3 regions of the Streptomyces sp. NPDC056486 genome follow, and region 1 is predicted to be linked to each of the others. Evidence: riboswitches for the same ligand, from Rfam matches in the RefSeq annotation. Region 1 holds a riboswitch; each other region holds the start of a gene.
What was found. Region 1 has a riboswitch for cobalamin ahead of ACFQ7F_RS14645 (ABC transporter substrate-binding protein). Riboswitches for the same ligand answer to the same signal wherever they lie in the genome.
Positions count from the first base shown of each region.

Region 2: linked by a shared signal. The riboswitch ahead of ACFQ7F_RS14580 (CbtB-domain containing protein) and the one ahead of ACFQ7F_RS14645 (ABC transporter substrate-binding protein) in region 1 are both predicted to bind cobalamin.
Region 3: linked by a shared signal. The riboswitch ahead of ACFQ7F_RS36315 (aldehyde dehydrogenase family protein) and the one ahead of ACFQ7F_RS14645 (ABC transporter substrate-binding protein) in region 1 are both predicted to bind cobalamin.

Region 1 covers NZ_JBHTSF010000029.1:27,577-38,761, reverse strand. Annotated here, with positions in the region: gene ACFQ7F_RS14660 (ABC transporter ATP-binding protein) at 1-53, shown strand, start outside; gene ACFQ7F_RS14655 (ABC transporter ATP-binding protein) at 46-1,098, shown strand; gene tsaD (tRNA (adenosine(37)-N6)-threonylcarbamoyltransferase complex transferase subunit TsaD) at 1,214-2,272, shown strand; cobalamin riboswitch at 2,344-2,470, shown strand; gene ACFQ7F_RS14645 (ABC transporter substrate-binding protein) at 2,523-4,085, shown strand; gene ACFQ7F_RS14640 (ABC transporter permease) at 4,087-5,034, shown strand; gene ACFQ7F_RS14635 (ABC transporter permease) at 5,034-5,864, shown strand; gene ACFQ7F_RS14630 (ABC transporter ATP-binding protein) at 5,861-7,453, shown strand; gene ACFQ7F_RS14625 (sensor histidine kinase) at 7,542-8,792, shown strand; gene ACFQ7F_RS14620 (response regulator) at 8,950-9,612, shown strand; gene ACFQ7F_RS14615 (epoxide hydrolase) at 9,711-10,883, opposite strand; gene ACFQ7F_RS14610 (CGNR zinc finger domain-containing protein) at 10,987-11,185, shown strand, end outside.
Region 2 covers NZ_JBHTSF010000028.1:66,630-77,814, reverse strand. Annotated here, with positions in the region: gene ACFQ7F_RS14590 (glycoside hydrolase family 6 protein) at 1-872, opposite strand, end outside; gene ACFQ7F_RS14585 (ANTAR domain-containing protein) at 1,037-1,777, shown strand; cobalamin riboswitch at 2,230-2,352, shown strand; gene ACFQ7F_RS14580 (CbtB-domain containing protein) at 2,385-2,606, shown strand; gene ACFQ7F_RS14575 (CbtA family protein) at 2,627-3,484, shown strand; gene ACFQ7F_RS14570 (class F sortase) at 3,465-4,130, opposite strand; gene ACFQ7F_RS14565 (hypothetical protein) at 4,146-4,694, opposite strand; gene ACFQ7F_RS14560 (HAD-IIA family hydrolase) at 4,778-5,557, opposite strand; gene ACFQ7F_RS14555 (2-aminoethylphosphonate ABC transporter substrate-binding protein) at 5,697-6,770, opposite strand; gene ACFQ7F_RS14550 (ABC transporter permease) at 6,814-7,611, opposite strand; gene ACFQ7F_RS14545 (2-aminoethylphosphonate ABC transporter permease subunit) at 7,598-8,578, opposite strand; gene ACFQ7F_RS14540 (ABC transporter ATP-binding protein) at 8,571-9,665, opposite strand; gene ACFQ7F_RS14535 (phosphonatase-like hydrolase) at 9,662-10,348, opposite strand; gene ACFQ7F_RS14530 (TIGR03364 family FAD-dependent oxidoreductase) at 10,372-11,185, opposite strand, start outside.
Region 3 covers NZ_JBHTSF010000142.1:14,040-22,043, forward strand. Annotated here, with positions in the region: gene ACFQ7F_RS36295 (3-hydroxybutyryl-CoA dehydrogenase) at 18-887, opposite strand; gene aceB (malate synthase A) at 884-2,476, opposite strand; gene aceA (isocitrate lyase) at 2,603-3,907, opposite strand; gene ACFQ7F_RS36310 (short-chain fatty acyl-CoA regulator family protein) at 4,275-5,693, shown strand; cobalamin riboswitch at 5,714-5,899, shown strand; partial or broken gene ACFQ7F_RS36315 (aldehyde dehydrogenase family protein) at 6,142-6,495, shown strand; partial or broken gene ACFQ7F_RS36320 (enoyl-CoA hydratase-related protein) at 6,527-7,117, shown strand; cobalamin riboswitch at 7,218-7,416, shown strand; gene ACFQ7F_RS36325 (energy-coupling factor ABC transporter permease) at 7,446-8,004, shown strand, end outside.

The sequences.
Region 1 (11,185 bases):
GCGACGGCCGTACGACCGCCTGCCACTTCTCAGAGGAGCTGGCCAATGTCTGAGCCCCGAGCCACCGCCGCGGCTCCCGCCGCACCGGAGGCAGCCGAAGCGCGTCCGCTGCTCGAGGTCAGCGGCGTCACCAAGAGCTTCGGCAGCGGCCGTCGCAGGCTGACCGCCCTGGACGGCGTCGACGTACAGCTCGGCAGGGGAGAGACCCTCGGACTCGTCGGCGAGTCAGGCTGCGGCAAGTCCACCCTGGCCCGGGTGCTGCTCGGCCTCGAACGGCCCGACGCGGGCACGGTGCGGTTCGACGGCACCGACCCGTTCGCCCTGCGCGGCAAGGAACTCCTCGCCTGGCGCCGCCGCGTCCAGATGGTCTTCCAGGACCCCTTCGCCTCCCTCAACGCGCGCATGTCGGCCGCCGATCTGATCGGCGAACCCTGGCGCACCCACCGGGACGTCGTACCGGGTCCGAAGGCCCGGGAGAAACGCGTCCGCGAACTGCTCGCCCTGGTCGGTCTTCGGGACAGCGACGCCCACCGCTACCCCAATGAGTTCTCCGGCGGACAGCGCCAGCGCATCGGCATCGCCCGCGCCCTTGCCCTGGACCCCGACCTCATCGTGTGTGACGAGCCCGTCTCCGCCCTCGACCTGTCCGTGCAGGCGCAGGTCCTGAACGTCCTGTCGGAACTCCGCTCACGCCTCGGTGTCGCGTACGTGTTCATCTCCCACGACCTGTCCGTGGTGCGCTACATCGCCGACCGGGTGACGGTGATGTACCTGGGCAAGGTCATCGAGCACGGGAACACCGAGGAGGTCTTCGACCGCCCCCAACACCCCTACACCTCGGCGCTGATGTCGGCCGCACCGGTCCTGGACGCCTCCCGCGCCAGTGGTGACCAGGAGATCCAGCTCCAGGGGGAGATCCCCTCGCCTTTCGACATCCCCTCCGGCTGCCGCTTCCGTACCCGGTGCTGGCGTGCCGAGGACGTGTGCGCCACCGAGGCGCCGCCGCTCGTGGTCCGCGGGACGACGGGCGCGGCCGACTCCCACACAGCTCTGTGCCACTTCCCCTTGGAGCCGGCGACGGAGTCAGCGGGGATATGAGACTGCGCCGGGGACGCGGCGGCGATCGGGGGGCGGGTGTGCTCGCCACTCTCTTATTGCACATATATTGCAACTAGCGACAATGTGCAGAAGGAGGGTCGCGGTGAGTGGACCGGTGGTGCTGGGGATCGAGTCGTCGTGCGACGAAACCGGCGCGGGCATCGTGCGGGGCGGGAAACTCCTTGCCCACGTGGTGGCGTCGAGCATGGACGAACACGCCCGCTTCGGTGGCGTGGTGCCCGAGATCGCAGCCCGCGCCCATCTGCACGCCTTCACTCCGGTCGTGCGACAAGCCCTGGCGGACGCCGGTCTGCGACTTGAGCAGATCGACGCCGTCGCCGTCACCACGGGACCCGGCCTCTCCGGCGCCCTGCAGGTCGGCCTTGCCGGTGCGAAGTCCCTGGCCTACGCGGCGGACGTCCCGCTGTACGGAGTGCACCACCTGGCCGGACATGTCGCCGCCGACACCCTTGAGCACGGCCCGCTGCCCGAGCCGTGCGTGGTCCTCATCGTTTCCGGTGGCCACACTTCCCTGCTCCTGGTCCCGGACCTGGTGCGCGAGCTGATCCTGCACCTGGGCGACACGCTCGACGACGCGGCCGGCGAGTGCTTCGACAAGGTCGCCCGCATCCTGGGCCTGCCGTATCCCGGCGGGCCCGCCATCGACCGCGCCGCGCGTGACGGCGACCCGGGCGCGGTCACCTTCCCGCGCCCGCTGACCCGGGCCGGGGACGACCCGTACGCGTTCTCCTTCTCCGGATTGAAGACGGCCGCCGCACGCTGGGTGGAGCAGCACCGGCAGCGTGGCGCGGAGCCGTCGGTCGCCGACGGGGCGGCCGCGCTGCAGGAGGCCGTCGCCGACGTCCTCACCCGTAAGGCCTTGCGTGCGTGCCGCGATCACGACGTGAGGACACTGATCGTGGTCGGGGGAGTGGCCGCCAACTCCCGTGTGCGGGCCCTGGCCGAACAGCGCTGCCGGGCCGCGGGCATCGAGCTGCGGGTACCGCCGATGACGCTGTGCACCGACAACGGTGCCATGATCGCCGCCGTCGGTGACCTGTTGGTCCGCTCCGGCGCCCAACCCGCTCCGCTCGATGTGTCGATCGACCCGTCCGCACCGCTGGAGTACGCGTCCCTCGCGCCGCTGCCGAAGCCCACGGCGCGGGCTGCTTGACGTCACCGCTCACCGCACGGCCCGCACCTATTGCCTCGTACGCAACAATGAGCACACGAGGCGACGGGAGCCAGGAAGCCGGTGTGAATCCGGCGCGGTCCCGCCACTGTGACCGGGGAGCGATCCTCCTGCACGCCACTGTCCGCGCACGTGGACGGGAAGGCGGAGGCGAGCGACGATCCGGGAGTCAGGAGACTGACCCGTCGCCGGTCTGACAGCAGGGGCGAGGACACCCCGGAGAGGATCGACTGTGATCACGTATGCCCGGACGGCGCCGAAGCAGCGACCGGAACCCGGCAGACGAGGAGTCCTTGCCGCCGGAGGCGCCCTGGCGCTCACCGCGTCCGGCCTGCTCACCGGCTGCGGCGGGGACGGGAAGGACGGGGGAGGCAGCGACCGGTTCCGCGCCGCGTTCACGGCCGGCGGCTCCCAGGAAACCCTCGACCCCCACGTCGCCCCGAACTTCGTCGACCAAGCCCGCGCCAAGGCCCTCTACGACACGCTCGGTACGTACGCGGACGACATGTCCGTCCGTGCGCGCCTCGCGGAGTCATGGGAGAGCGACGCCTCCGGCACCCGGTGGCGAATACGTCTGCGCGCGGCGGAATTCCACGACGGGAAGCCCGTCACCGCGAACGACGTCCTCTACAGTTACCGCCGCGCCGCCGACCCCGATACCGGCTCGCCCTCGCAGGTGCTGCTCTCCTCGATCGATTTCGCCGCGAGCAAGGCCGACGGCGAACGGTCCGTGGTCTTCAAGCTGAAGGCGCCGAACTTCGAGTTCCCATCCGTCCTCGCGGGCCCCGGCACCGAGATCATCCCCGACGGGACGAAGGACTTCCGCAAGCCCGTCGGCTCCGGTCCCTTCACCTATGTGTCGTTCACGCCCGGAGGCATCGCCCGCTACCGGGGCTGGGCGGACCACTGGGACGGCGCTCCGCACATCGCCGGGCTCGAGATCGTCCCGGCGAACGACGAGTCGGCGCGGCTCAACGCGCTGCTGTCCGGGCAGGTGCACTACGCCGCCGACATGGCCGGTTCCTCCGTGGAACGGCTGAAGAAGGAGAGCTCGACCCGGTTGCTGACGGCCGAGCGGGCGACCGCGCAGCAGCTCCTCCTGCGCACCGGCCGCGAGCCGTTCGACGATCCACGCCTGGTGCGGGCCGTACAGCTCGGCATCGACCGGGCGGCGCTGGTGCGTATCGCGCTTGCCGGCCACGGTGAGATCGGCGACGACCTGTTCGGGATGGGCCTGCGCGGCTACCCGGACGACCTCGAGCCGCGTGCACGGGATGTCGACGAAGCGCGCAAGTTGGTGAAGGAGGCCGGCGCCGATGGCCTGCACATCACCGTGGAGACGAGTTCCGTCGACGCCGCGTGGGAGCCGGCCGCGGATCTGATGGCGCGGCAGCTGCGCGAGGTCGGACTGAAGCTGACGGCCAACACCCGTGCTTCCAGCACCTACTTCTCCGAGATCAAGACGAAGGGCGTCGCCGCCTTCAACACCACCTCCACCCTGCCTGTCTCCGACTTCCTGCAACAGCGGGTCCGTGGCGGAGCGGCCCGCAACCAGACGCAGTACGCGTCGAAGAAGTTCGACGCGCTGCTCGAGCGAGCCCGAACCACCCGGGACGAGAAGGATCGGCTGAGCTTGCTTGCCCGCGCCCAGAAGATCGCCCGCGACGAATCCGGCCTCCTTGTGTGGGCGTTCTCCGATGCCAACGACGCCATCGACGAGTCCGTCCGCGGCCTGCGCGCGGCACCGCCGAACTCCCACGACTGGGCCCGCTTCGACCGGGTCCGCATCGGCTGAGGTGCGCGCCTACATCCTGCGGCGTTCGCTCCTGGCACTGGTCCAATGCCTGTTCGTACTGGTGGCTGTGTTCGCCGTCGGGTCGCTCCTTCCCGGCGACACCGCCGACGTATTGCGCGGTGAACTCGGTACGCCCGAACAAGTGGCAGCGCTACGGCAACAGTTGGGCCTTGACCAACCGGCCTGGACCCGCTTCTGGCACTGGCTCGGCCGCCTGCTCACCGGTGACCTCGGAAACTCCCTGACGACCGGGCTGCCCGTGGTCGACGACATCGGCCGCCGAACCGGGGTGACGCTGCTGCTCGGTGTGCCTGCGCTGGTCCTCGTCACCGTGGTGGCGCCGCTGCTCGGCACCATGTCCGGTTTGCGAGAGGGGAGCCGCACCGACCGTGCATTGAACGCGGCCGCCGTGCTGCTGCACGCCGTCCCGGAGTTCGTGCTCGGGCTGCTGCTCGTCGCATCGGTGTCGCTGGCGGCCGGACTGCTGCCCGCCACCGCCGTCGGTATGGACACGGCCGCGTTGCTGGCGGAGCCCGCGGTCCTGGTGCTCCCCGTCACCGTACTGACGGCCAGGCACCTGTGTGATCTGGCGCGCCAGATCCGCGTGGGCGTAGCGGCCGAACAGCCTGGCCCCGTCGCCGAGCACCTACGGCTCCTCGGCATGCAGGAACGCACGGTGGTGCTGCGCCACGTGCTGCCCAATGCCCTCGGCCCCGCCGCCCAGCAGTACGCCCGGTGCGTGGAGGGGCTCCTTGGCGGCGCCGTGCTCGTGGAGGCGGTGTTCGGATTCCGCGGCCTCGGCAGCGGCTTCGTCGAGGCGGTGCAGAACCGGGACCTGCCCCAAGTACAGACGTATGCACTCTTGTTCGCGGGCACCGCCGTCGTCGTGAACCTCGTCGCCGATCTGGTCGCCCACCGCCTCGCACCGCGCAGGGAGGTGACGGCGTGATGCTGCCGGAGAAGGCCGACCCGGTGGGTGAGGTACGACCGCGCATGCCGTGGATCGCCTTGCTTCTGCTGGGGGTGCCGGTGCTCGCGGCCCTGCTGGGGCCGTGGCTGGCGGGGGAGGCGTCACCGGACGAGGATGCGCTGCCTTCGCAGCCGCCCGGGGCGGGTCACCTGCTCGGCACGGACGTCCTTGGACGCGACGTGCTGGCGCTCGTTTTGCAGGGCGGTGCCTCGGTGGTGGGCAGCGCCCTGGCGGCACTCTTGGTCGGTATGGCCGCCGGGGTTCCGCTGGGTCTGCTGGCCGCGGGTCCGCGGCGTGGCCTGGACGAGGCGGTGATGCGTGCACTGGATCTGCTCCTCGCCTTCCCCGGCCTGCTGGTCCTGATGACCCTGGCCGCGACGGGGCACCGTGAGTGGTTCTGGCTGGTGACGGTCGCCGGAATGCTTCAAGTCCCCGCCGTCGCACGCCTGGTGCGTGGCGCCGCGCTCGCGCCGGGTTCCCGCACGGTCGTCGAGGCGCTGCGGATGCAGGGGCACGGCTGGGCGTACATCCATCTCCGGCATCTGGCGCGGGAGCTGGCCGCTCCGCTGGCCACCGATGCGGGCGGCCGGTTCTCCGCCGTGCTGTACCTGTTGGCGTCCGCCAACTTTCTCGGTCTTGGACTCCCCGCTTCCTCGCCCGACTGGGCCGTGCTCATCGAGCGCAACAGCGACGCCCTGTTCACCCAGCCCGCCGCCGTCCTGGTACCCGCCGGTCTCCTGACGGCGCTGTGCGTCGGCGGAAACCTGCTGGTGGACCGCGCCCTCGCCCACAGGAGAAGAAGGCCGTGAACGGTTCCTCCGACATGCCGCTCCTGGAGATCCCGGAGATCTCCGCGTATGCCGACGGGAGCCCGCGCCCGCTCCTGGACCGGGTCGAAGTGGCCGTCCCGGCAGGTGCCGTGGTCGCCGTCGTCGGCCCGTCGGGCAGTGGCAAGACCACGCTCGGTCTTGCGGCGCTCGGCGCCTCACGCGGCGGCGTGCGGCTGGCCGGACGTGTCCTGCTCGGCGGCACAGATCTCATGACCCTCGCGCCGGTCAGACGTCCCGCGGCCCGGGCGGGCCGTGCGGCCCATCTGCCGCAGCATCCGGAATCGGTACTGGATCCGGTCCGCCGGGTCGGCGGCGCGTTGACGGAGCTCGCGGTCCTCGGGCAACCGGGACGGACCGCGCGGAAGGCCGCCGCACGCAGGGCACTGGTCTCGGCAGGACTGGAGTGGGAGTCGGTCCGGCGCCGCTTTCCGCACCAGCTCTCCGGTGGTCAGCAGCAGCGCCTGGCGCTGGCCTCCGCTCTGGTGACGGGGGCACGGCTGCTGGTACTCGACGAACCGACGAGCGGCCTTGACCCGGCGCTCGCACACGCCCTGGGCCGGACGGTCCGTCGGCTCGCGGACGACGGTGTCGGCGTTCTGCTGCTCAGCCACGACCTGCCGATGGTGCGCCGGACGGCAGATCGGGTCGTCGTTCTTGAGCACGGCCGGGCCGTGGACAACGGACCGACGACGGACATCCTCGGCCCAGGCTGCCCCGCACCCGGACCCAGGCCATCCACCGTCGGGCTGACCACTGGCCGCCATCCGGCCATCCGGGAACTGCTTGCCGCGGAACATCGCACCGGGTCGGACGGCAAGGCGGGTCCCAGCATCGCCGCTCCGGCCCGGCAGGGCCCGGGAGGGGTCGTGGCCGAGGAGATAGTCGTGCGCCGCAGATCCGCCGATCCCCTCGCCGGGCCGGTGTCGATGGCATTTCCACCCGGCAGCAGGACCGCGCTGCTCGGCCCCTCCGGCTCGGGCAAGACGACGTTCGCCCGCGTTCTTGCCGGACTGACGACGCCGACTCTGGGCGGGACGAGGATCGACGGTCGATCGCTCCCTGCCCGCGTCGACCGCCGTACGACCGCACAGCGCCGCGTCGTCCAATACGTGCACCAGGACAGCGCAAGCTCCTTCGAGGAACACCGTCCGCTCATCGAGCAACTGACCGACACAGCGCGGCTTCTGCGCGGTCTTCGAAGCGAGGAGGCGACGACTGAGGCGTTGGAGACGGCGGAAAGGCTGGGCCTTGACGCGGCGCTCCTGCGCCGAACCCCGTCCCGGCTGTCCGGCGGCCAGCTTCAGCGTTGCGCGCTCGTACGGGCCCTGACGGCACGTCCGGCACTTCTGATCTGCGACGAGGTGACGTCGGCACTGGACACCGTTTCCCGGGAGCGTGCGCTCGACGCGCTGCCTGGTCTCCTCGCCCCGGCCGAAACCGCCCTGCTGTTCATCAGTCACGATGTGCCCGCAGTGCGAGCGCTCACTGAGAACGCCGCGCTCTTCGAAGGCGGCCGCTGTGTGCGGCGCGGTCCTCTCGATGAGGTGCTGCCTGCTGGGTGGCGGTAGGGGAGTGCGACTTACGTACACCAGTTGGGAACGGTTTAAGCTCTGCACGACAACAGCACGGCGTGGAGCCGACATGCAAGGGGTGCGCTTGTCAACGAAGGCGTCGTCGCGGCGGTTTCCTGCCTTTGACGTCGGGCTCCTCATAGCCCTGGTGCTGCTCAGCGTCCTCGTTGCCGCGTGGAACGGATCTCGGGCGGAGAGCGATCCCGACTGCGGCCCGTGGGTCGGCCTGGCCCTGCAGACCGTGGTGTTGCTGACCCTGCTGGTGCGGCGGAGGCGGCCCCTGATGGTCCTCGCTGTGGCACTGGTGGCATCGGTGGTGATGACGGTGTCGGTGTGGCCGGCGCCCGGACTCCTGGTGGCATCGAGGGAGCAGTCGGGAGTGTGGATAGCCATGTCGGGGCCTTTCGCGGCGTATTCGGCGGTGGTGTATTCGTCGCGTACGCGAGTGGCGTGGGCGTTGACGGGGTTGTTGGTGTTGGTGGCGGCTCGGTTCTGGGAGTTGTCGTTCGTGGTGGCGGCGCCGGGGGTGCTGGTGACGGCGGTGCCGGGGTTGCTGGGGATGTATGTGGGGGCGCGGCGTGGGTTGATCGAGATGTTGACGGAGCGTGCCGAACGGGCGGAGCGGGAGCAGTTCTTGTTGGCTGAGCGGGCGCGTGTCGAGGAGCGGGTGCGTCTGGCCGGGGAGATGCATGACGTGGTGACGCATCGGGTGTCGTTGATGGTGTTGCAGGCGGGGGCGTTATGGGTGTCGTCGTCGGATGAGGTGGTGCGTGCGGAGGCGGAAGGGTTGCGGGCCGCGGGGTGTCAGGCGTTGGAGGAGTTGCGGGATGTGGTGGGGGTGTTGAGGTCTCCGGCGAGTCTGGAGGCGTTGGAGTCGGCGGAGTTGGTGATGCCAAGTGCTGGTGCTGGTGCTGGTGCTGGGGTCGGGGTTGAGGGGGTGGGGCTTTCGGTGCTTGTCGAGGAGTCGCGGGCGGTGGGTGTCGATGTGGAGCTTGATGAGCTGGGGGACCGGTCGGTGTGGTCGCCGGTGGTGGCGCGTACCGCGTATCGGGTGGTGCAGGAGGCCCTGACGAACGTACGGAAGCACGCGCCGGGCAGCTCGGTACGGGTGGAAGTGCGCCATGAGGCGGGGCAGGTGCGGCTGCGGGTGGCGAACTCGGCGGCCAGGGATGCGGTGGACACGGAGCTGGCGTCCAGTGGCTCGGGGAGTGGCCTGAAGGGGCTGCGCCAGCGGGTCGAACTGGTCGGCGGAACCTTCGAGTTCGGACCTGTCAGTGGCGGCGGCTTTCACGTGGAGTCCGTCCTTCCGGCAGAATGCCCCACCACGGTCCCGTGACCCTGGTCGCGACGAGTGGGACCTCGGCGAGGACCTCGTCGGTGGTGGTGGCCCAGCGGCGGATGGACTGCCGGAGGATGAGCCCGAACCAGATATGACCCCGCACACATTCACTCGAAGATGATCGGCGGGACAACTCTTAGGTAGACTGCATGACATGGGGCGCGGAATCGTAAAGGTGTTGGTCGTTGATGACGAGCCCATGGTCTGCGCGCATCTGAGGACGATTCTCGGATCCGCGGATGATATCGACATCGTCGATGAAGCCCACGACGGTGCGGCCGCCGTGGAGAGTGTCGTGCGGCACCGCCCCGATCTCGTTCTCATGGATCTGCGGATGCCGGGGGTAGACGGCCTCACGGCGATCGAAGGCATCATGAAACTCGACCAGCCACCGAAAGTCGTGGCGCTCACCACATTTGACGCCGACCAATATGTGATGCGTGCTTTGCGCAGCGGGGCCAGCGGATTCCTGGTGAAATCCACGCCCCCCGAGCACCTCATCGACCTGGTCCGCGTCGCCGCCGACGGGCACACGGTTCTCTCGCCCGTCGCCATGCGCCGTATCGTCGCCTCCTCCTCGGACGAGGATGCGGCACGCGAGCGCGCCAAGAACCTCATCGGCAAGCTCACGGAGCGCGAGGCGGACGTGCTCACCTGCCTCGGCGAGGGCCTTTCGAACGCCCAGATCGCCACGAAGCTGTTCCTCAGCGAGGCGACGATCAAGGGCTATGTCTCGCGCATGCTGGTCAAGCTGGAGTGCACGAACAGGACGCAGGCGGGGCTGCTCGCCTACGACGCGGGGCTCGTCACCCGCTGAGCGCAGTCGGCGACGAAAAGACTGATTCGACGCGGAAGCCGTAGGGCAACGCCTTGAGCCGGATCAGGCGTTGACCAAGTGCCGGCACCCGGCCGCGTTCACCGATTAGCGGCCAGCACTGCCGCGAGGCCCTCCTGCAGATCCTTGACGAAATACTCGGGCACCTCCAGCGACGGGAAATGTCCCCCGGTTTCGGGCGACCTCCATCGCACGATCTGCCGGTACCGCTCCTGCGCCCAGGGTCGCGGACACTTCTCGACGTCGCGGGGATACATGGTGAGTGCTGAGGGGACGTCGACCCGAAGTTCGGGATCGAGCGAGTTGTGGCTTTCGTAGTAAATACGGGCCGCCGATGCGCCGGTCCGCGTCAGCCAATACAGGGTGACGTCGTCAAGAATGCGGTCTCTGGAAATCGTCTCGAACGGGCTGTCTTCGGTGTCCGACCACTCGGCGAACTTGTCGAGGATCCAGGCAAGAAGCCCGATCGGTGAGTCGACGAGCGAGTAGCCGATGGTCTGCGGTCGGGTCGCCTGCTGCTTCGCGTACGCCGCGCGGTGGCTCCAGAAGTCGCTGGTTTCCTCGGTCCACTTGCGCTCGACCGCCGTCAGCCCGTCCGTCGTCAACCCGGGCGGTCCCTCCGCGAACGTCGTGTGGATGCCGAGAACGTGCGCCGGGAACCTACCGCCGATGACCGTGGTGATATTGCCTCCCCAGTCGCCGCCGTGGGCTGCGAACTTGCTGTAGCCGAGCCTTCCCATCAATTCCACCCAGGCGGCCGCGATCTTTTCGGTTCCCCACCCGGTGGTGGCCGGCTTGTCGCTGTAACCGAAGCCGGGCAGCGACGGGACCACGACGTGGAACGCCGGCGCGTCCGCGTCCTTCGGATCTGCCAGCTCGTCCACGACATCGATGAACCGAGCGATGCTGTCCGGCCAGCCGTGCGTCAAGATCAGAGGAGTGGCATCCGCGCGCGCGGATCGGCGGTGCAGGAAGTGGATTCCCAGATCATCAATGGTCGTGCGGAACTGGCCGATCCGGTTGAGGCGCTCTTCGAACGACCGCCAGTCGTACCCGGTGCGCCAGTAGTTCACGACATCGACGAGGTCGGCGAGAGGAACGCCCTGTTCCCATCGGCGAGGGCCGGGCGCGGCGCCATGGACCGTCTCGGCCTCCGGCAGTCGCGCCGCGGCCAGTCGCGCACGGAGATCGTCGAGGTCGGCGTCAGTTGCGTGGGCTTCAAATGCTTGCACGTCGCTGGTTGGACGCGGCATGAGACCTCCTGGCCGTCGCGGAACCGGCTACGACCTATCGTGAACCGGCTAAGAAGGTTCTAGCAGTTTTCCGAGCCACGCCGCAACCGGCTAAGGTGGTTCCATGCCTGCTGCGTTCCCTGACTTCCGCCTCGGTAATGTGCTGGCGACCAGCTTCACGGGGACTCTGTCGGAGCGTCATGGCGACGCTGTGGAGCGCATTCCCACGCCGCACCGGCTCGTCGACTGGCTCGCAGTGAACGGCCTCGCCGTGGACTCCTGCACCACCGCCCAGCTCGACCACGCCAGGGAGCTGAGGGAGT
Region 2 (11,185 bases), on a different contig from region 1:
CCCAACGCCCGGCCCGGCGGGTTGCACCAAGGATCCTTGCCCTTGTCATAAGGCCCATTGCCATTGCGTGCGGTGTCGATGACGAACGGCTTGTTGCCGATCTTCGCCGAGAGCTTCTTACCGAACTCCTTGCTGACCTCGGTGGTCTGGAAGTTCGAGACGTTCACCGAGAAGCCGTCGGCCTGCTCGACGCCCGACCACTTCAGGGGCTCCCAGAGCGAGTCGGGGTTCTTCCAGCCCGCGTTGCCCGCGTCCAGGTACACCTTGGTGTTCTTCAGGGACTTGAGCTTCTCGATGGCGCCCTTGAGAAGGTCGTACCGCTCCTCGTGGAACTCCTCCGGCGTGCAGTTGTCGACCATGTGGAGCACCGCGTCCGGCTCCAGGATGACCGTGGCGCCGCGGTCGCCGATGCCCTTGGCGACCTGGTCGATGAACTTCCTGTACTCGTTGCCGTCGGCCGCGCCGCCGCCCGAGTACTGACCGCAGTCACGGTGCGGGATGTTGTAGAGGACCAACAGGGCGTCCCTGTCGGCCTTCTGGGCGGCCTCGGTGAAGCCGCGTGCCTGATCCTCCGCGTTCTCCGGGATGATCCATTCGGGAACCGGCTGTTCGGCGATCTTGCGGATCAGTTCGGCGTCGTCCTTCTTGCCGTCCTTCTCGTACGAAGCGACCTGCTTGGCGGCGTTGCCCTCGGGGTTGACCCAGTACGGGTCGGAGCCCTTCGGCTGCTGTTTGACCGGCTGCCCCGACGAGTCCTTGCCGTCATCGGAGGAGCACCCCGACAGCAGCAGCGCCGCCCCCGCAAACGCCGCCGCAGCCTTCACCCCCCGGGCCACGATCCGATGACCGGGGCCGGTGTTTTTGTGGTACATCCACTCCCCCTTGGGTGCACTGTCCGATTTCTCAATCCTGACATACGCACTCCCGGCCCACGAGGCCCGCCCGCCCGCGACGGATACCTGTTGGTGAGCTGTTACAGCGCGGCGCCCGGGGGTAGGCGAGCAGGGCGCGGGGCGCAGCTCTTGGGGAGGAGACCATGCGGGATCACACCTCTGAATTACGACTGGCCCAAGTCCTGTTGGAGACCACGAACACCCTGGACGACGACTTCGACCCGGAGCGCTATCTGAGCCGGGTCGCGGGCCACACCGTGGAACTGCTCGACGCGTCCGCGGCCGGAGTCGTCTTCGACGGCGCGGGCGCACCCGCGGGGGCCGCCGGCGCCCACCCCCGTGAGCTGGCGCTCGCCCTGCTCGGGGCCCAACAGACCGGCGGGCCCTGCGTGGAGAGCCTCGGCACGGGGCGGCCCGTGCCTCCGGTACAGCTCACCGCGGCCGAACCTGCCCAGCGCTGGCCGGAGTTCACTCCGCTTGCCCTGCGCCATGGAATCGGAATGACGTACGCGGTACCGCTGCGACAGCGCAAGACCCTGCTCGGCGCGCTCAACGTCTTCATGCCCGAGACCTCCGGGGTCCCGCACATCAACGGGGAGTTGAACCTGGCCCAGGCGATCGCCGACGCGGCCGCGGTAGGTCTGCACAATCACCGCGCCTACACGGAGTACCGGATCCTCGCCACACAGCTCCAAGGCGCCCTGACCAGCCGCATACGCATTGAACAGGCCAAAGGCATACTCGCTGAGCGCTGGCACACTGGTGTGGATGAGGCCTTTGAGGCGCTGCGGCGGTACGCACGCAGAGAACGCCTGGTCATAGACCTGGTCGCCACGGAGGTGATCAAGGGGACGCTCAACGACTCGGTACTGCGCGGCAGTTGATCCGAATCTCTCCGAAGGTCATTCCGGAAACGCCACCACCTGCGATGATCACGGAGAGAAAGCGGATCACGACTTGGCGTCAATCGCCCCCTAGGCTCCAGCGCCCATCCGTTCTAGAGTCGTCCCAACGGCCCAAGCCCCCGGCCTGATCGTCCATCCCGCATTGCGGGGTTGGCCACCGAACCTCCCGCGCCGGCGCCGGGTTACTCCCGCAGCTCGTGCGCGCGCGGTCGAGGACCAGCCCGGTCGACGGCTCCGGGGGGAGCGGGCCGCCGACCGGGCCAGGTTGTCCTGACACAGGCAGGCGCACAGGCAGGCAGAGACAGGCACAGGCACAGGCACAGGCAGACAAAAGCAGACCCAGGCATACACAGGCATACGCAGCCGGACACGGGCAGACACGTACACCGTTGACAGTGTCCATGACCAACTGGGACTCTCCGGGACACAAGTACATACATCGAGACGACGGTTGACAGGAACCCGGTGCGATTCCGGAACGGTCCCGCCACTGTGACCGAACGCCCGCACGGCGTGCGGAAGTCAGGAACTGAGCTGTCGTACTCCTGCTTCGGGGCGTGGAAACCCCAGAAGGAGGCCCTTCGATATGTCACTGCACACCGCGGCACCGCACACCGACAGCGCGGCGGCCGACGCTGCCACCGTCCATACCCGCGACTGGCTCATCGCGTCCGCCGCGGTCATCATCGCGCTGATCGCGCTCTACGCCGTCTTCATCGACAACGGCTCACTGATCTCGGCGACCGGCAGCTATCTGCACGAGTTCGCGCACGACGGCAGGCACCTCTTCGGTGCCCCGTGCCACTGACCGGGGACGGACGCGGCACCATGCCACCCCCCTCGCCTCCCTCGTCCTCGTCCTCGTCCTCACCTGTCCTGCCCCTGCTCGGCCGGGGTCTCGTGGCGGGAGGAACGGCGGGCCTCACGGCCGGTCTCTTCTCCCTGCTCCTCGCCGAGCCGCTGATGGACCGGGCGATCCGCGCCGAGGAGAAACGAGCGGCGGCCCAGGAACACGCGCACGGTGCCGGGCAGTCCGCACAGCACCACGAGGAGCTGTTCACGCGCTCGACGCAGCACGCGGGCCTGGTGGTCACCGCGATCGTCGCCGGTCTGGCCATCGGCGCCCTCTTCGCGGTGGCGTACGCCCTGGTGCACCGCCGCGATCCGCGCGCGGACCCGTGGCCGCGCGCCCTGACCTTCGCGGGAGCGGCCTTCCTCGCCGTCTCCCTGCTTCCCGGTCTGCGCTACCCGGCGAACCCGCCGGGCGTCGGGGACGCGGGCACGGTCGGCGACCGTCAGGCGATGTGGCTCGCGTCGATCGTGATCGGCGTCCTCGGCATGATCCTCGTCCGGCAGGTGTACGTACGGCTGTCGGCCAGAACCGTCCCGGTGCGGCAGATCGCGGCGGCCCTCACGGTGGCCGCCGTCCTGGCCGTGCTCTTCCTGCTCCCGGACAACCCCGACCCGGTCCCGGTCGACGCGACGCTCCTATGGGATTTCCGCGTCCTCTCGGTCGCCTCGCAGGCCCTGTTGTGGGCCGTGTTCGCGGCGGTCTTCGGAGGCCTGGGCCTGCGGTCCTTCCGGGAGAGGGCCGCCGGGGGTGCCCCCATGGGCGCGAGCGCGGCGGGAGTGCCCTCGCGCCCGGGCGCCGCCCCCGGCGCAGGCCCTACGACCCCACGCCGGTGAGGTAGGCGGACACCACCACGTTCGCCGAGTAGGTCTTGGTCGCCCGGTCGAACGTGCCGCCGCAGGTGATCAGGCGGAGTTCGGCACGGCCCTCCTCGTGGGGGCCGTACGCCTTCTTCGCGTCGAAGCGGTCCCGGCTGAGGACTTGTACGTCGTCCACGGTGAACTCCGCGACCGAGCCGTCATCCCGGGTCACCCGGACCTTCTCGCCCGGGCGCACCGCGCTGAGGTCGTAGAAGACAGCGGGGCGTGTCTCGGTGTCGACGTGGCCCACGAACAGGGACGTGCCCGCCGCGCCGGGGCGCGTCCCGCCGCCGTACCAGCCGACGGAGCTCGCCTGCTCGAAGGGCGGCGGATCGATGGCGCCGTCCTGATCGAGCCCGCGGGTGATCACGGGCGCCTGCACCTTCAGCGAGGGGACTTCGACGCGCTGCGGCTTCGCGGCGCCCAACGGCTCGTGCGCGTCCGGGAGTTCGACACCGAACGGACGGCCCACCGCGGCGACGTCACCGTTCGTGGGCTCCGAGACACCGCCGCGTACGTCGGTGATGTCGCTGCCCCACAGCCAGAGCCCTACGAGCAGCAGCGCCCAGGCGACCCCGGTGAGGAATCGCCCGTGCCCAGCCGGCTTCTCATGGCCCGACATCTCGGTCGTCGCCCGTCACTCGGAGCGGCGTCGGCGGACACTGCGGAACGCCACGGCCACGGCCGCAACCCCGGCGAGCACCAGGCCGATCACCGCGTGCCGGGTGCCGGGGCCCGCCTCCTGGGCGTGCGCGGCCAGCTGCGCGGTGCCGCCGCCACCCGCGTGGACCGGCGAGACGGGGGTGGTGTGGTGCTGGACGACCTCCACGGAGCCCGCGCGCTGGTGGGGGTGGCCGTCGCAGTCGACGGTGATCTCGTACGAGCCGGAGACGCCGTTCCGGATCGTGGCGGAGCCGTTCAGCGAGTACTTGTCGCCGTCCCTGCCGGTGAGCTTCGCGTCCCCGTCGAACGCCCCGGACCCCGCGGACCCGGTCGTACCGTCACAGCCCGTGACGCTGATCTCCACTTTGGCCCCGGCCGCGGCGCTGGACGGGGAGACCGTGGCATGCACTTTTCCCTCGTCATGGGCGTACGCGGGTGCGGTGGCTGCGACGGGAAGCGTGGCGAGGACAGCCGCCCCGGCTATACCAGCGATGCCACGCAGGGTGAGTGGACCTCTACGCATCGTGAACCTCCTGTTTCGAGGTTCACGCGCGGCGGCACGTCACGCCTCCCGTGTGCGGCAAACGGGTGGTGCTGCGGAGGCGGTCAGACGCGGTCGACCAGGTCAGCGATGGAGTCCACGACGTTGGAAGGCCGGAACGGGTACTGGTCGATGTCATCGCGGGTGGTCAGGCCCGTGAGGACCAGGAAGGTCTCCATTCCCGCCTCGAGACCGGCGAGGACATCCGTGTCCATGCGGTCGCCGATCATCGCGCTGGTCTCGGAGTGCGCCCCGATGGCGTTGAGCCCGGTCCGCATCATCAGGGGATTCGGCTTGCCCGCGAAGTACGGGGTCCGCTTCGTGGCCTTGGTGATCAGCGCGGCGACGGCGCCCGTTGCGGGGAGCGGTCCCTCCGTGGAGGGCCCGGTCTCGTCCGGGTTCGTGCAGATGAAACGAGCCCCGCCGTTGATGAGCCGTACGGCCTTGGTCATGGCCTCGAAGGAGTACGTACGGGTCTCGCCGAGCACCACGTAGTCCGGGTCGTGGTCGGTCAGGACGTACCCGATGTCGTGCAGGGCGGTGGTGAGCCCCGCCTCGCCGATCACGTACGCCGTGCCGCCGGGCCGCTGGTCGTCAAGGAACTTCGCGGTGGCGAGCGCCGAGGTCCAGATGTTCTCGACGGGCACTTCGAGGCCCATGCGGGTGAGGCGGGCCTGGAGGTCGCGGGCGGTGTAGATCGAGTTGTTCGTCAGGACCAGGAAGGGCTTCCCGGACTCCCGGAGCCTCTTGATGAAGGCGTCGGCGCCGGGAATCGGCACGCCCTCGTGGATGAGCACGCCGTCCATGTCGGTGAGCCACGATTCGATGGGCTTGCGCTCTGCCATGGGGTGCACTCCTGCGGTCTGCGATGAGCGGGTGAGCTGAGAGGCGCCGGGACAGCTCTGTGCCGACGGCCCTCAGCCTAATCAGGATGCGGTGATCGTGAACCCCTCGATCACTCCTCGATCACTCCTCGATCGTCGGTCAGCTTCCCGTGGCCGACTTCCAGTCCTCGACGTACGTCTGGAGGTTCTTGGAGATGTCGGACCAGTCGGGCTCGAAGATCTCGACCCCGTCGATGATTCCGTCGAGCTCGACCGCGTTGGCGTCGGTGGCCTTGATGTCCTTGCGCGCGGCGAAGCCGCCGCCGATCTCGCTGACCTGCTGCTGGGCCTTCTGGCTGAGCAGATAGTCGAGGAACTTCTTGGCGTTGGCGGAGTGCGGGGCCTTGTTGACCAGGCCTGCCGCGTAGGGCAGGGCGAAGGTGGTGGGCTTGCCGCCCTCCTTCTCGGGGAACCAGATGCCGAGGTTCGGCATGTCCTTGGACTGGGCGTGGTTCATCTGGACGTCGCCGTTGGCGGCGAGGAGTTCGCCCTTGTCGACCTTGGGCGCGAGCTTGCCGGTGGAGGCGGACGGGCCGACGTTGTTCGTCTGCAGCTTCTTCAAGTAATCCATGGCGGGCTTCTTGCCGCCGAAGTCGTGCATCGCCTTGATGAGCACGGCGGTGCCGTCACCCGCGACGCCGGGCGTGGAGTACTGGACCTTGTCCTTGTACGAGGCGTCGGTGAGGTCCTCCCACGTCTTGGGCGCCTTGCCGCCGCTGAGTTCCTTCTTGTTGTAGATGAAGCCGAAGTAGTTGTTCACGACGGAGGTCCACTTGCCGTCGGTGGCCTTGTCGGCGCCGTCGACCTGAGCGGAGCCCTCGGGCTTGTAGGCCTGGAGCAGGCCCTTCTCGTCGGCCTGCTGGATGAACGGCGGCAGGGTGATGATGACGTCGGCCTGCGTGTTGGACTTCTCGCGGACGGCGCGCTGCACCATCTCGCCGGAGCCGCCCTCGACGTAGTTCACCTTGATGCCGGTCTTCTTCTCGAAGTCCTTGAAGACCCGGTCGTACCAGCCGTCGCCGTTCTCGCCCTTGAGGCCGTCGGCGCTGTAGACGGTGACCTCCTTCGCGTCGGACGCGGAGGAGTCGCCGCCGCACGCGGTGAGGGAGCCCGCGAGGACGAGGCCGCCGGAGAGGGCGGCGAGCGTTCTGGTGTGAGTGGTGCGAGAGGACATGACGTTCGTACTCCTTGAGGAAGTCAGCGGAAGTCAGGGGAAGTCAGCGGTAGGAGGCGCGGGTGCGGATGCGGGAGACGCCGAAGAGGACGAGCAGCGTCGCCGCCATCAGGACCACGGCGACGGCCGCACCGGTGAAGAGGGAGCCGCGGTCGGTGGCCGCGTAGATCTGCACGGGAAGCGGCATCCAGTCCGGCGGGTAGAGCATCATCGTGGCGCTCAACTCGCCCATGGAGAGCGCGAAGCAGAGGCCCGCGGCCGCGGTGAGCGACGGCAGCAGGAGCGGCAGCTTCACCTTCCACAGGACGTACGAGGGCCGGGCTCCGAGCGATGCGGCGGCCTGTTCGTACGCCGGGTCGAGTCGGACGATGGCAGCCGAGACCGACTGGTGGGCGAACGCGGTGACAAGAATGGTGTGCGCGAGGATCACGATCCAACGCGTGCCGTTGAGGATCATCGGCGGCTTGCTGAACGCGACGAGGATCGCGAGCCCGACGACGACGGAGGGTACGGCCACCGGCAGCATGAAGAGGGTGTCGAGTACGCGCTTGGCTCCCCTCTTCAGCGAGGCTGCGGCGAGCGCGGCCCAGGACCCGACGGTCAGCGCGAGCAGGCTGGCGGTGACGGCGGTGACCAGGCTGGTGGTGAGCGCGTCGAGCGAATCCCCGCGGGTGGCGGACGCGTAGTGCTCCGTGGTGAATCCGGAGGGGAAAGCGCCGGACCAGTGCGAGGAGAACGAGGCGGCCAGGATCACCAGAAGGGGAAGCGCGAAGAGAGGCAGGAAGAAGACGAAGAAGAGAGCCCAGGTGGCCCACTTCCCCTTGCGGCTATGCACCAACACGGCGGCTCACCACCCGGTAGAGGCTGTAAAGGCCCACGGAAATCGCGATGTTGACCACGGCGACGACACAGGCGGCCGGATAGTCGGACTCGAGAATGGCCTTGCTGTAGACGAGCATGGGGAGGGTCGTGACCCCCTTGGCGCCGGTGAAGAGGACGATCCCGAATTCGTTCAGACACATGACGAGTACGAGGCTGCCGCCCGCGGCGAGAGCGGGCAGCGCCTCGGGCAGGATGACCCGCCGGATGATGCGTCCCGGCTTCGCCCCGAGGCTCGACGCGACTTCCAGCTGCGCGGTGTCGATCTGCGAGAACGCGGCGAGCAGGGGGCGCATCACGAAGGGCGTGAAGTACGTGATCTCGGCGAGGAGAACGCCCCACGGGGTAGTGAGGAATTGGAACGGCCCCTCGGCGGCGCCGGTCGCGTCCGTCCACATTCCGTTGGCCATGCCCTTGGTGCCGTAGATGAACAGCAGGGCGAGGGTGATGAGGAAGGACGGAAAGGAGAGAAAGACGTCGATGAACCTGGCGACGGCTTTCCCTCCCGGGAACGGCACGAAGGCGATGATCAGCGCGAGCGCGAACCCGAGCACGAGACACCCGAGCGTGGCCCCGACGGCCAGCCACACGGTGGTGCCGAGGGCCTCCCGGAACGCTTCGGACGCGAAGACGTCGGAGTAGGGCTTGAGGGAGGTCCCCCCGGTGTCGGGCTGCACGGACTGCTGGACGACGAGGGCGAGGGGGTAGAGGAAGACGAGGGCGAGGGCTGCGACGGGGGGCAGGGCCCACACGAACGCGGGCACTCGGCGCCGCTTCCGCGCCGGTCCGTCTTCCGGCGCTCCCTTGCCCAAGCGGCCCAACCGGCCAGCCCGCTCCTGCTGTGGGCAGGCGTTCCGCACGGCGGAACGGGTGGGCACAGCCTGCAACCCCGGTCCAGAGTCAAAGAGGCGTCCATCAGAGCTAGCCATCGTTCACACCACCAGACAGCAGCACCGCATCCTCGGGCGCGAAGTGCAGCGTGACCTCGTCACCGATACCCGGCGGGGTCCGAAGCTCCCGGAGGTCCGCTTTAACCCGCTGCCCGGCGACATCGACGTACAGCCGATGGGTGGCCCCCCGCCACTGCACCTCGGCGACTCGACCGGAAAGAGCATTGGGTCCATCCCCGAGGCCGACCAGATGCGGCCGCACGCACAACATGGCGGTGGCCCCCCGAGCCGCCTCCCCCGTATCGACCTTCAAATCCGCCCCGCCGAAGGCGACATCACCCGAACCCACCGTGACCGGAAGTAGATTCGCGTTACCCACAAAAGAAGCCGTGAACTCGGTCCGAGGCGCCCGATAAAGCTCCTGCGGAGTCCCGCAGTCCCGCAACCGCGCCTTGTCCATGACGGCGATCCGATCCGCCAGCGTCAAGGCCTCCACCTGGTCATGGGTGACGTACAAAATAGAGACATCGGGCAACTCCCGGTGCAGTCGGGCAAGTTCCCCCAGCATTCCCGACCGCAACTGCGCGTCCAACGCGGAAAGCGGCTCATCGAGCAGCAGCACCCCCGGCCGAATGGCCAACGCCCGCGCGATGGCGACCCGCTGCTGCTGCCCTCCGGAAAGCTCCCGGGGAAACCGCTTGGCGTACGAGGCCATCCCCGTCATTTCAAGCGCCTCGGCGACCCGCCCCGGAATCTCGGACTTGGCGACCTTCTGCGCCTTCATGCCGAAGGCGACATTGTCCGCGACCCGCATGTGCGGGAAGAGCGCGTACTGCTGGACGACCATCCCGATCCCCCGCTGGTGCGGCGGCAGCCCGGTGACATCGCGCTCCCCGATGAACACCCGCCCGGACGCGGGTCGCACGAACCCGGCGACGGCCCGCAGCGCGGTGGTCTTGCCCGAGCCCGACGGGCCGAGCAGGGCCATGACCTCGCCGGGCTCGACGGTCAGGTCGAACGAGTCGAGGACGGTGTTCTTGCCGTAGGCGACCGAGACGCTCTCGAAGCGAATGCCGCTGCGTACGCGCGTGGGGGTGGGGGTGGGGGTGGTGGTGGCGCCGGTCACTCGTCAACACCCCTGAGTATCGATGGGAGTTCGGTGACCGAGCCGAGTACATGCGTGGCCCCAGCCCCTCGCAGCGCCTCCGCGTCATGCGCCCCGGTGAGCACCCCGGCGACCACACCGGCCCCGGCCCGCACCCCGCTCTTCATGTCGTACGCCGTGTCGCCCACGACAGCGATCCGCCGGACGTCGTCCACCGCCCCCGTCCGCAGGAAGGCGCTGAGCACCATGTCCGGGTAGGGCCGCCCGCGACCACCCGCGTCGGCCGGGCACAGGGTCAGCTCGACCAGGTCCCGCCATCCCAGCGCATCCAGGATGGCGTCCTGCGTGACACGGGCGAACCCCGTGCTCAACACCACGGTCGAACCAGCCGACTTGAGCTCCTCGACTGCTTCCCGCGCACCGGGGATCGGCGCGATCAGACCCCCGTCGACCAGCTCCCCGTACGCCTTCTCGAAGGCCACGTTGACCTGCTGGGCAAGGGCCCCGTCGCCGAACAGATGCCGGAAGACGGAGATCTTGGACTCGCCCATGGTGGCGCGTACGTAGTCCAGCTTCTCGGCGTGGTCGGCGGAGCCCGGCTCGACGCCGAGTTCCCGCGCGGCGGCGGAGAAGGCCTTCTCCACGAGCCCGCCGTCCGCGACCGTCGTACCGGCCATGTCGAGGACGACAAGCCCACACCGCATGTCCAACTCCTGCCTCAATTCCCTCACCATCCCAACTTGTCGGCGGTCTTCTCCGCGATCGCGGGCGAGCACGTCATGCCGCGCCCGCCGGGCCCGGTGACCAGCCACACGCCGTCGCGCACCTGCTGGCGGTGCACGACGCGGGTGGTGTCGACGCACTGCGCGTACACCCCGGCCCAGCGCCGCTTGATCTTGGGCAGCGGGCGTCCCAGGAAGCCCTCGACGACCTCGGTGAGGTGGTCGTAGGGGTCTTCGAGGGTGTCGAAGGCGAAGGGGTGCTCGTACTCGTGGGTGTCGCCGATGGTCAGGCCGCCGTCCTTGCGCTGGACCATGAGCAGCTGCATCTTGTGCGCGGCGGCGGTCGGCGTCTGCGCCTGTCCGGCGTTGAGTGCGTCGAGGGCGTCCGACTTGTACGCCGGGTAGTAGCGGAAGCTGTCCGCGTCGGCGACGGAGGTGGTGAGCGCCTCTCCGAGGGGCTCGGTCTGCATCATCTGCAGGCGCACGCGGCGCACGGGCAGGTCGGGCCCGGCCAGCTCACGGACGAGACCGCCGAGCCAGGCACCGGTGGCGAGCACGACGACATCACCGGTGTGTACGTCACCGTGGTCGTCCCGCACCGCGCTCTCACCGACGACTTCGCGCACTTCACGGCCAGGCAGGAAGGTGTAGCGGGGCGACGCCGACAAGGCCTCACGGAGGCGTAGTTGTGCGGTGCGAGGCTCCACGGCCGCGTCGCGCTCGCACCACAGACCGGCGACGAAGTCACCCCGCAGCGCCGGGTTGAGGGCGCGCGCCTCGGCGGCGTCGAGCAGCTTGTAGCCGCGGGCCGCCGCGTCG
Region 3 (8,004 bases), on a different contig from region 1:
CGGCGGACCCGGGCCCCTCAGCCCCGGTCGTAGATGTGGAACCCGCGGCCGCTCTTACGGCCGAGCAGCCCTGCTTCCACCATGCGCTGGAGCAGCGGCGGCGGGGCGTACAGGGGCTCCTTGAACTCTTCGTAGAGAGACGCCGCGATGGAGGCGACCGTGTCGAGGCCGATCAGGTCAGCCAGCTTCAGCGGCCCCATCGGGTGCGCGCAGCCCAGCTCCATGCCCGCGTCCACGTCGGCCGCAGTGGCGAAGCCGGACTCCGTCATCCGGATGGCCGAGAGGAGGTAGGGGACGAGCAGCGCGTTGACGACGAAGCCCGCCCTGTCCTGGGACCGGACGACCGTCTTGCCCAGGGTGTCCGTGGCGAAGTCCTGGACGGCGGCGACCGCCTCGGCGGCCGTGTGCAGCGAGGAGACGACCTCGACCAGGGGGAGTACGGGGGCGGGGTTGAAGAAGTGAAGGCCGAGGACGCGATCGGCACGCCGGGTCGCCATGCCCAGACGCATGACCGGGATGGAGGAGGTGTTGGTGGCCAGGATCGCGCCGGGGTCCTCGACGACCTTGTCCAGGGCGGCGAAGACCTCGGTCTTCGCCGCGGCGTCCTCCACGACGGCTTCGACGACGAGCTGGCGATCGGCCAGGTCGTCGAGGCTGCCGGTGAAGACCATGCGGGCCAGTGCGTCTTCGGCACCGATGCGGTCCAACTTTCCGCGCTGTACGGCACGTTCGAGCGATACGGCCACGCGTTCGCGGGCGGCGCGTGCGGTCGGCCCGTCGGCCTCGCACACCACGGTGTCCAGACCGGCGCGGGCGCACACCTCGGCGATTCCGGCGCCCATCTGGCCCCCGCCCACCACGCCGACCCGGCGGATGGCTGCGGTCATGACTGTCCCTCCGGGCGGTGCACGAGGTGGCGGCTGTAGGCATCCGTGGTGAAGAACGCGGGCAACTCCCGCGACAAGGCGGTCCGGTGGAACAGTCCACGGACTTCGTCGACCGGCGCCCACGGATACTCCGCACCCAGGGCGGCGAGCTCGTCCTCCATCAGCTCAAGAACCGTCTCGCGGTCGACGGCCCGGTGCCGCAGCCACTGCCAGATCTGCACCCGGGCGATCTCCGCGGTGGCCGCGTCCTCCATCAGGCCGTACAGGGCGACGGCTCCCTGCCCATGCAGCCAGGCGGCGAAGTAGCGCAGGGCGACGGCGATGTTGGTGCGTACACCCTCCGACGTGGGCGGCGCGCTGACGCGGCGCACGGAAAGGAGCTGTGCTGCCGTCACCTCGACGTCGTTGCGGGCGCGGTCGATCTGATGCGGGCGGGTGTCGAGCACCCCGTCGAACACCTCTCGGCAGACGGGGACAAGGGCGGGATGGGCCACCCAGGAGCCGTCGAAGCCGTCCTCGGCCTCGCGTTCCTTGTCGCGCCGCACCGTGGCGAGCGCGGCTTGGTGGGCGTCCGGGTCCTTGCCGGGTACGTGGGCGGACATGCCGCCGATGGCGTGGGCGCCCCGCTTGTGGCAGGTGCGTACGAGCAGTTCGGTGTACGCGCGCATGAAGGGGGCCGTCATCGTGACCTTCGCCCGGTCGGGCAGCAGAAAGTCGGTGCGGTGCCCGAAGGTCTTGATGAGGCTGAAGAGGTAGTCCCAGCGCCCTGCGTTGAGGCCGGAGCTGTGCTCGCGGAGTTCGTGGAGGATCTCCTCCATCTGGACGGCAGCCGTGATGGTCTCGATCAGGACAGTGGCTCGGATCGTGCCGCGTGGGATGCCGAGAAGGTCCTGGGCGAGGACGAACACGTCGTTCCAGAGCCGTGCCTCGTCGCGGTTCTCCAGCTTCGGCAGGTAGAAGTACGGGCCGTGCCCGGCGTCGATCTGCCGCTGGGCACAGTGGAAGAAGTAGAGCCCGAAGTCCACGAGGGAGGCGGGCGCCGGGCGTCCTTCGAGCCACAGGTGCTCTTCGGTCAGATGCCAGCCGCGCGGGCGGACGACGATGGTCGCGACCTGCTCCCCGAGCCGGTAGCGCTTGCCCTCCGGCGTGGTGAAGTCGATCCTGCGCTCGATGGCGTCGAGCAGATTCAGCTGACCGCCGATGATGTTGTCCCAGGTGGGTGAGGTGGCGTCCTCGAAGTCCGCCATCCACACCTGGGCGCCGGAGTTGAGGGCGTTGACCGCCGTCCCGCGCTCCGGCGGTCCTGTGATCTCGACGCGGCGGTCGGTCAGTCCGGGCGCCGGAGGCGCGACCTGCCAGGAGTCGTCCGCCCGTACGCGGGCGGTGGCGATGGAGAAGTCGAGCGCAGAGCCGGAAGCAAGGCGGGCCCCCACCCGCATGCGCTCCTTGAGGATCTCCGCACGGCGATCGGCGAAGGCATGGACGAGGCGGCTCACGAACTCCAGGGCCTCGGGGCTCAGGATCTCGTCGTGCCGGTCGCCCGGCGGGCCGAGGACCTGGACACGGCAGGTCGGAGCGGAGATGGACATGCGGGTCTCCTCAGCAGGGGGGGGCGGACTGACGGGGCGGTGGGGGGGCGCCCCGTAAGGGGCGCGGGGAACTGCGCGCTCAGCTCCCACCGGCCCGCGGGTGACAACGCAGAGCCAGCGAAGCGTCTAGTGGAACTGCTCCTCCTCGGTGGAACCGGACAGCGCAGTCGTGGAAGAGGCCGGATTGACGGCGGTGGACACCAGGTCGAAGTACCCGGTGCCGACCTCCCGCTGATGCTTCACGGCGGTGAAGCCCTGCGCTTGCGCGGCGAACTCGCGCTCCTGGAGGTCCACATAGGCGGTCATGCCGTGCTCGGCGTAGCCGCGGGCCAGGTCGAACATGCCGTGGTTGAGGGAGTGGAACCCGGCCAGGGTGATGAACTGGAAGCGGTAGCCCATCGCGCCGAGCTCGCGCTGGAACTTGGCGATCTGGTCGTCGTCCAGGGAGGCACGCCAGTTGAACGACGGCGAGCAGTTGTAGGCGAGCATCTGGTCGGGGTGCTCGGCGTGGATCGCCTCGGCGAACTCGCGGGCCTGGGCGAGGTCAGGGGTGCCGGTCTCGACCCAGATGAGGTCCGCGTACGGGGCGTAGGCGAGGCCGCGGGCGATGACGGGCTCCATGCCGTTCCGCACCCGGTAGAAGCCTTCAGCGGTGCGCTCGCCCGTGACGAACCGGGCGTCACGCTCGTCGACATCGCTGGTCAGCAGGTTCGCGGCGAGCGCGTCCGTACGTGCCACGATCAGCGTCGGCACATCGGCGATGTCGGCGGCAAGGCGGGCCGCGTTGAGGGTGCGGATGTGCTGGCCGGTGGGCACGAGGACCTTTCCGCCCAGGTGGCCGCACTTCTTCTCGGAGGCAAGCTGGTCCTCGTAGTGGATGCCCGCCGCACCCGCGGCGATCATCGCCTTGGTCAGTTCGAAGGCGTTGAGCGGACCGCCGAAGCCCGCCTCGGCGTCGGCGACGATCGGCGCGAGCCAGTCGGTGACGTCCTCACCGCCCTCGGCGGTGGCGATCTGGTCGGCGCGCAGCAGGGCGTTGTTGATCCGGCGGACCACCTGGGGAACCGAGTTGGCGGGGTAGAGCGACTGGTCGGGGTAGGTGTGCCCGGCCTGGTTGGCATCGGCGGCCACCTGCCAGCCGGACAGATAGATCGCCTGGAGACCGGCCTTGACCTGCTGGACGGCCTGACCGCCGGTCAGGGCGCCGAGCGCGTGGATGTAGTCCTGCTCGTGCAGCTGCCGCCACAGCCGCTCGGCCCCGCGCCGGGCGAGGGTGCTCTCCTCACGGACGCTGCCGGAGAGCCTGACCACGTCCTCGGCGGTGTAGGTGCGCTCGATGCCCTTCCAGCGGGAGTCGGTCGCCCACCGCTGAGCCAGCTCCTGGGCCGTTGCGGTCGTCGTCCCCGTTGTCGTCGTCCCTGCCTGTGCCATGACCGTCTCCTGAAGACTCGTGAACTATGCGAATGTCTGACACTGGGTGCCGGACGAGTTGAGGGTGCGGCCCGCCGATTCCGGGGTGAGCCATCCGAGCAATGCTGCCGAGCCGGGTGGAAGGGTCGGGATCGCCGACGTCAGGGCATTGAGCCGTACCCCGTTTCCGATCCGCCCGACGGAGTCCGGCGGGCCGCAGTACGACTCTGGCATCGGCACTCAGTGCCATCAAGCAGGGAAAGCTGCCAACTTCTGCGCATCTTCCGGCGCCGTATTGCCAACTCTGTTAATGCCTGCAGTCCCTTTCGCGTGGCTACCATCACGGGCAGTGCCGACGAGGGTGACCGTGACCGGACAGGAGCCATGGGTGAGCAAGACGTACGCGGGAGCACGGCTGCGGAGGCTGCGGGAGGAGCGCCGCATGAGCCAGGCCGATCTGGCCCGGACCCTGGCCATCTCGCCGAGCTATCTGAACCAGATGGAGCACGACTCCCGACCGCTGACCGTGCCCGTGCTGCTGCGGCTCACTGAGGCGTTCGGAGTCGACCCGGGCTTCTTCTCCGAGCGCGACACCAGCCGCTTGGTGGCGGACCTGCGGGACGCCCTCACCGGCGAGGTCCTGGCCGGCCGGGTGTCCGCGTCCGACCTCTCGGACCTGGCATCGCGCATGCCCGCCGTGGCAACGGTCCTGGTGGACCTGGGCCGAAGGAACCAGCACCTCACCGAACAGCTCTCCGAAGCCGCGGAGGGGCGGGGGCCGGGAACGGCGGCGCAGCCCCGCTCCGCGCACGAGGAGATCCGTGAGTTCTTCTACCGGCGCCAGAATTACCTGCACGACATCGATCTCGCCGCCGAACAGTTCGCCGCCGAGATCGGCATACGCCCCGGCGAGGTCGTGCGCGCCCTGTCCGCACGCCTCGCCGAGCGCCACGGGGTGCGCCTGGCCGCGGACGCCCACGAGCTCCTGCACCACTACGACCCGACGGCCCGGGTCCTGCACCTCTCCAACCGTCTTCGCCCCGGCCAGCAGGCGTTCCGGATGGCCACTCAGCTCGTGCTCCTCGAGTACGCCGACGAGGTGTCCGCCCTCGCGTCGGAGGACTTCGACCGAGAGGCCGCGGCCTGGCCGCTGGCCCGCATCGGGATCGCCAACCACTTCGCTGCCGCGCTGATCCTGCCCTACCGCCGTTTCCACGCGGCCGCGGAGGAGTTCCGCTACGACATCGAGCGTCTCACCGACCACTTCGGACTCGGCTACGAGACGATCTGCCACCGCCTCAGCACCCTGCAGCGGCCCCGGCTGCGCGGTGTGCCCTTCTCCTTCGTGCGGGTCGACCGGGCGGGCAACATGTCGAAGCGGCAGTCCGCCACCGCCTTCCACTTCTCCCGCGCGGGCGGCACCTGCCCGCTGTGGAACGTGTACGAGGCGTTCGCCGCGCCAGGGCGCATCCACGTCCAGGTGGCCTCCATGCCGGACGGACAGCGATTCCTGTGGACCGCCCGAGCGGTCACCCGGCACCGCGGCGGCTGGGGCGAGCCCGGCAAGACCTTCGCCATCGGCCTCGGCTGCGAGATCCGCCACGCCTCACGGCTCGTCTACTCCGACGGCCTCGACCTCGACAGCGCGTCATCCGCCGTGCCCATCGGCATGGGCTGCCGCCTCTGCGAACGCACGGACTGCCCCCAGCGGGCGGTGCCACCACTGGACCGCAGCCTGGCGATCGACGAGAACAGCAGCACCTTCGTGCCCTACCCCGTGGCCGGGAAGCGGGCGGGCGGCGAATGAGGGGGTGGACTTACTAGGACGTCCAACTATATCTTCGTGGCACAAGGTCCGCGGTGCAGGGAAGCCGGTGTGAAACCGGCACGGTCCCGCCACTGTGACCGGGGAGTGTGCTGCCATCCACACGCCACTGGCGAGGTCTGCCGGGAAGGCGGGCGCCGCGCGTAGATCCGGGAGTCAGGATACCGGCCGCGGAATGTTCCGTGTTGTCCACGAGGATGGAGCAGACACGCATGGCACCGGTCCGTACCCACGACCCTGGTGATCCGGCGGAGCGCGGTCAACTCGCCACGCGCTCATAGGACTTCGCGACCTCCGGTGGTCTTCCTCCACGCCTGACGGTCCCGACGTCCGCTGTCCCGCGGCTCGCACCGGCAGCGCACACACCCGTGCGCCCCGCCGGCGGCTCGCCGTGCCCTCCCCGGATCGCACCTGACGAGAGCAGGCACCCATGGTCCGTGAACTCACCCATTTCGTCGGCGGTAAGCACACCGTCGGCGCCTCCGGCCTCTTCGGCGACGTGTACGACCCCAACACCGGCACCGTCCAGGCCCGCGTACCGCTCGCCGACCGGGCCGACACCGAGACGGCGATCGCCGACGCGGTCAACGCGCAGCAGGAGTGGGGCCGTTGGAACCCGCAGCGGCGCGCCCGTGTCCTGCTGCGCTTCCTCCAACTCGTCGAGGCGGAGCGAGACTCCCTGGCGCGGATGCTTTCGGCCGAGCACGGCAAGACCGTGGCCGACGCGCACGGCGACCTTCAACGCGGCCTGGAGGTGGTGGAGTTCGCGGCCGGTATCCCGCACCACCCACCTGGCGCTCACCGGCGCGCGGATCGGCGCCGGCGATGCCCTGCTGTGCGGGCTCGCCGATCACTTCGTGCCCTCCGGCAACCTGCCCGGGTTCCTTGACGACCTCGCCACGCAGCCGGTCTGGGACGCCCTGGAGATGTACGTGCGCCAGCCACCGCCCGGCGACCTTGCCGGTCACCGGACCTGGATCGACGACTGCTACGGCGCCGACACCGCCGTGTTCGGTCAGCCCGAGATCAAACTGGGTGTCATCCCCGGCATCGGCGGCTCGCAGCGGCTGACCCGCGCGGTCGGCAAGGCCAAGGCCATGGAGATGTGCCTGACCGGCCGCACCATGGACGCCGAGGGAGCGGAGCGGGCCGGGCTCGTCTCCCGCGTGGTGCCCGCCGCTGAACTCGTCGGCGAGGCCCTCGCCGTCGCCGAGACCGTCGCGGGCATGTCCCTGCCCGTCGCGATGATGGCGAAGGAAGCGGTGTCCCGGGCCTTCGAGACGACTCTGGCGGAGGGCGTCCGCTTCGAACGCCGCCTTTTCCACGCCGTGTTCGCGACCGCGGACCAGAAGGAGGGCATGGCCGCCTTCGTCGACAAGCGACCGCCCGGCTTCACGCACTCCTGAGGCGCCCCGGCCGCGGTGCACAGGGGCTGACCAGGGGCGTACGCCCCTGGTCGGGTGCGCTCGCGTGCCACAGGTGCAGCCGTCCCACAAGTTGTCAGGAAACTCGGTTGCGCACTATGGTCACCACGCCTTGGTGAACGGGAAATCCGGTGTGATGCCGGTGCGGCCCTCGCCACTGTGATCGGGAAGTCCGGCTCCAGCCCTCGCGGCAGCCACTGGGTGCACACGCATCCGGGAAGGCGGAGTCCGGTCGGTATGACCCGTAAGCCAGGAGACCGGCCAAGGCGCGTTGTCCATCCACGAGGTGCTGGAGAGGGTCTGCTTAGCCATGCACATAGCCGAGGGTTTCCTCCCACCGGCGCACGCGATCGCCTGGGGCGTAGCGTCCGCGCCGTTCGTCGTCCACGGAGTCCGCTCCCTGACCCGTGAGGTCAAGGAGCACCCGGAGAGCACACTGCTCCTGGGCGCCTCCGGAGCCTTCACTTTTGTCCTTTCCGCCCTGAAAATCCCTTCCGTGACGGGCAGTTGTTCGCACCCGACGGGCACCGGGCTCGGCGCGATCCTGTTCCGGCCGCCGATCATGACGGTGCTCGGCACCATCACGCTGCTGTTCCAGGCCCTGCTGCTCGCCCATGGCGGGCTCACCACGCTCGGCGCCAATGTGTTCTCCATGGCGATCGTCGGGCCCTGGGCGGGATACGCCGTCTACCGGCTCCTGAAGCGGTTCGACGTGCCGCTCATGGTCGCCGTGTTCTTCGGCGCGTTCGTCGCCGACCTGTCCACGTACTGCGTCACCAGCGTCCAGCTGGCCCTGGCGTTCCCCGACCCGAGCAGCGGATTCATCGGCGCTCTGGGCAAGTTCGGCGGCATCTTCGCCGTCACGCAGA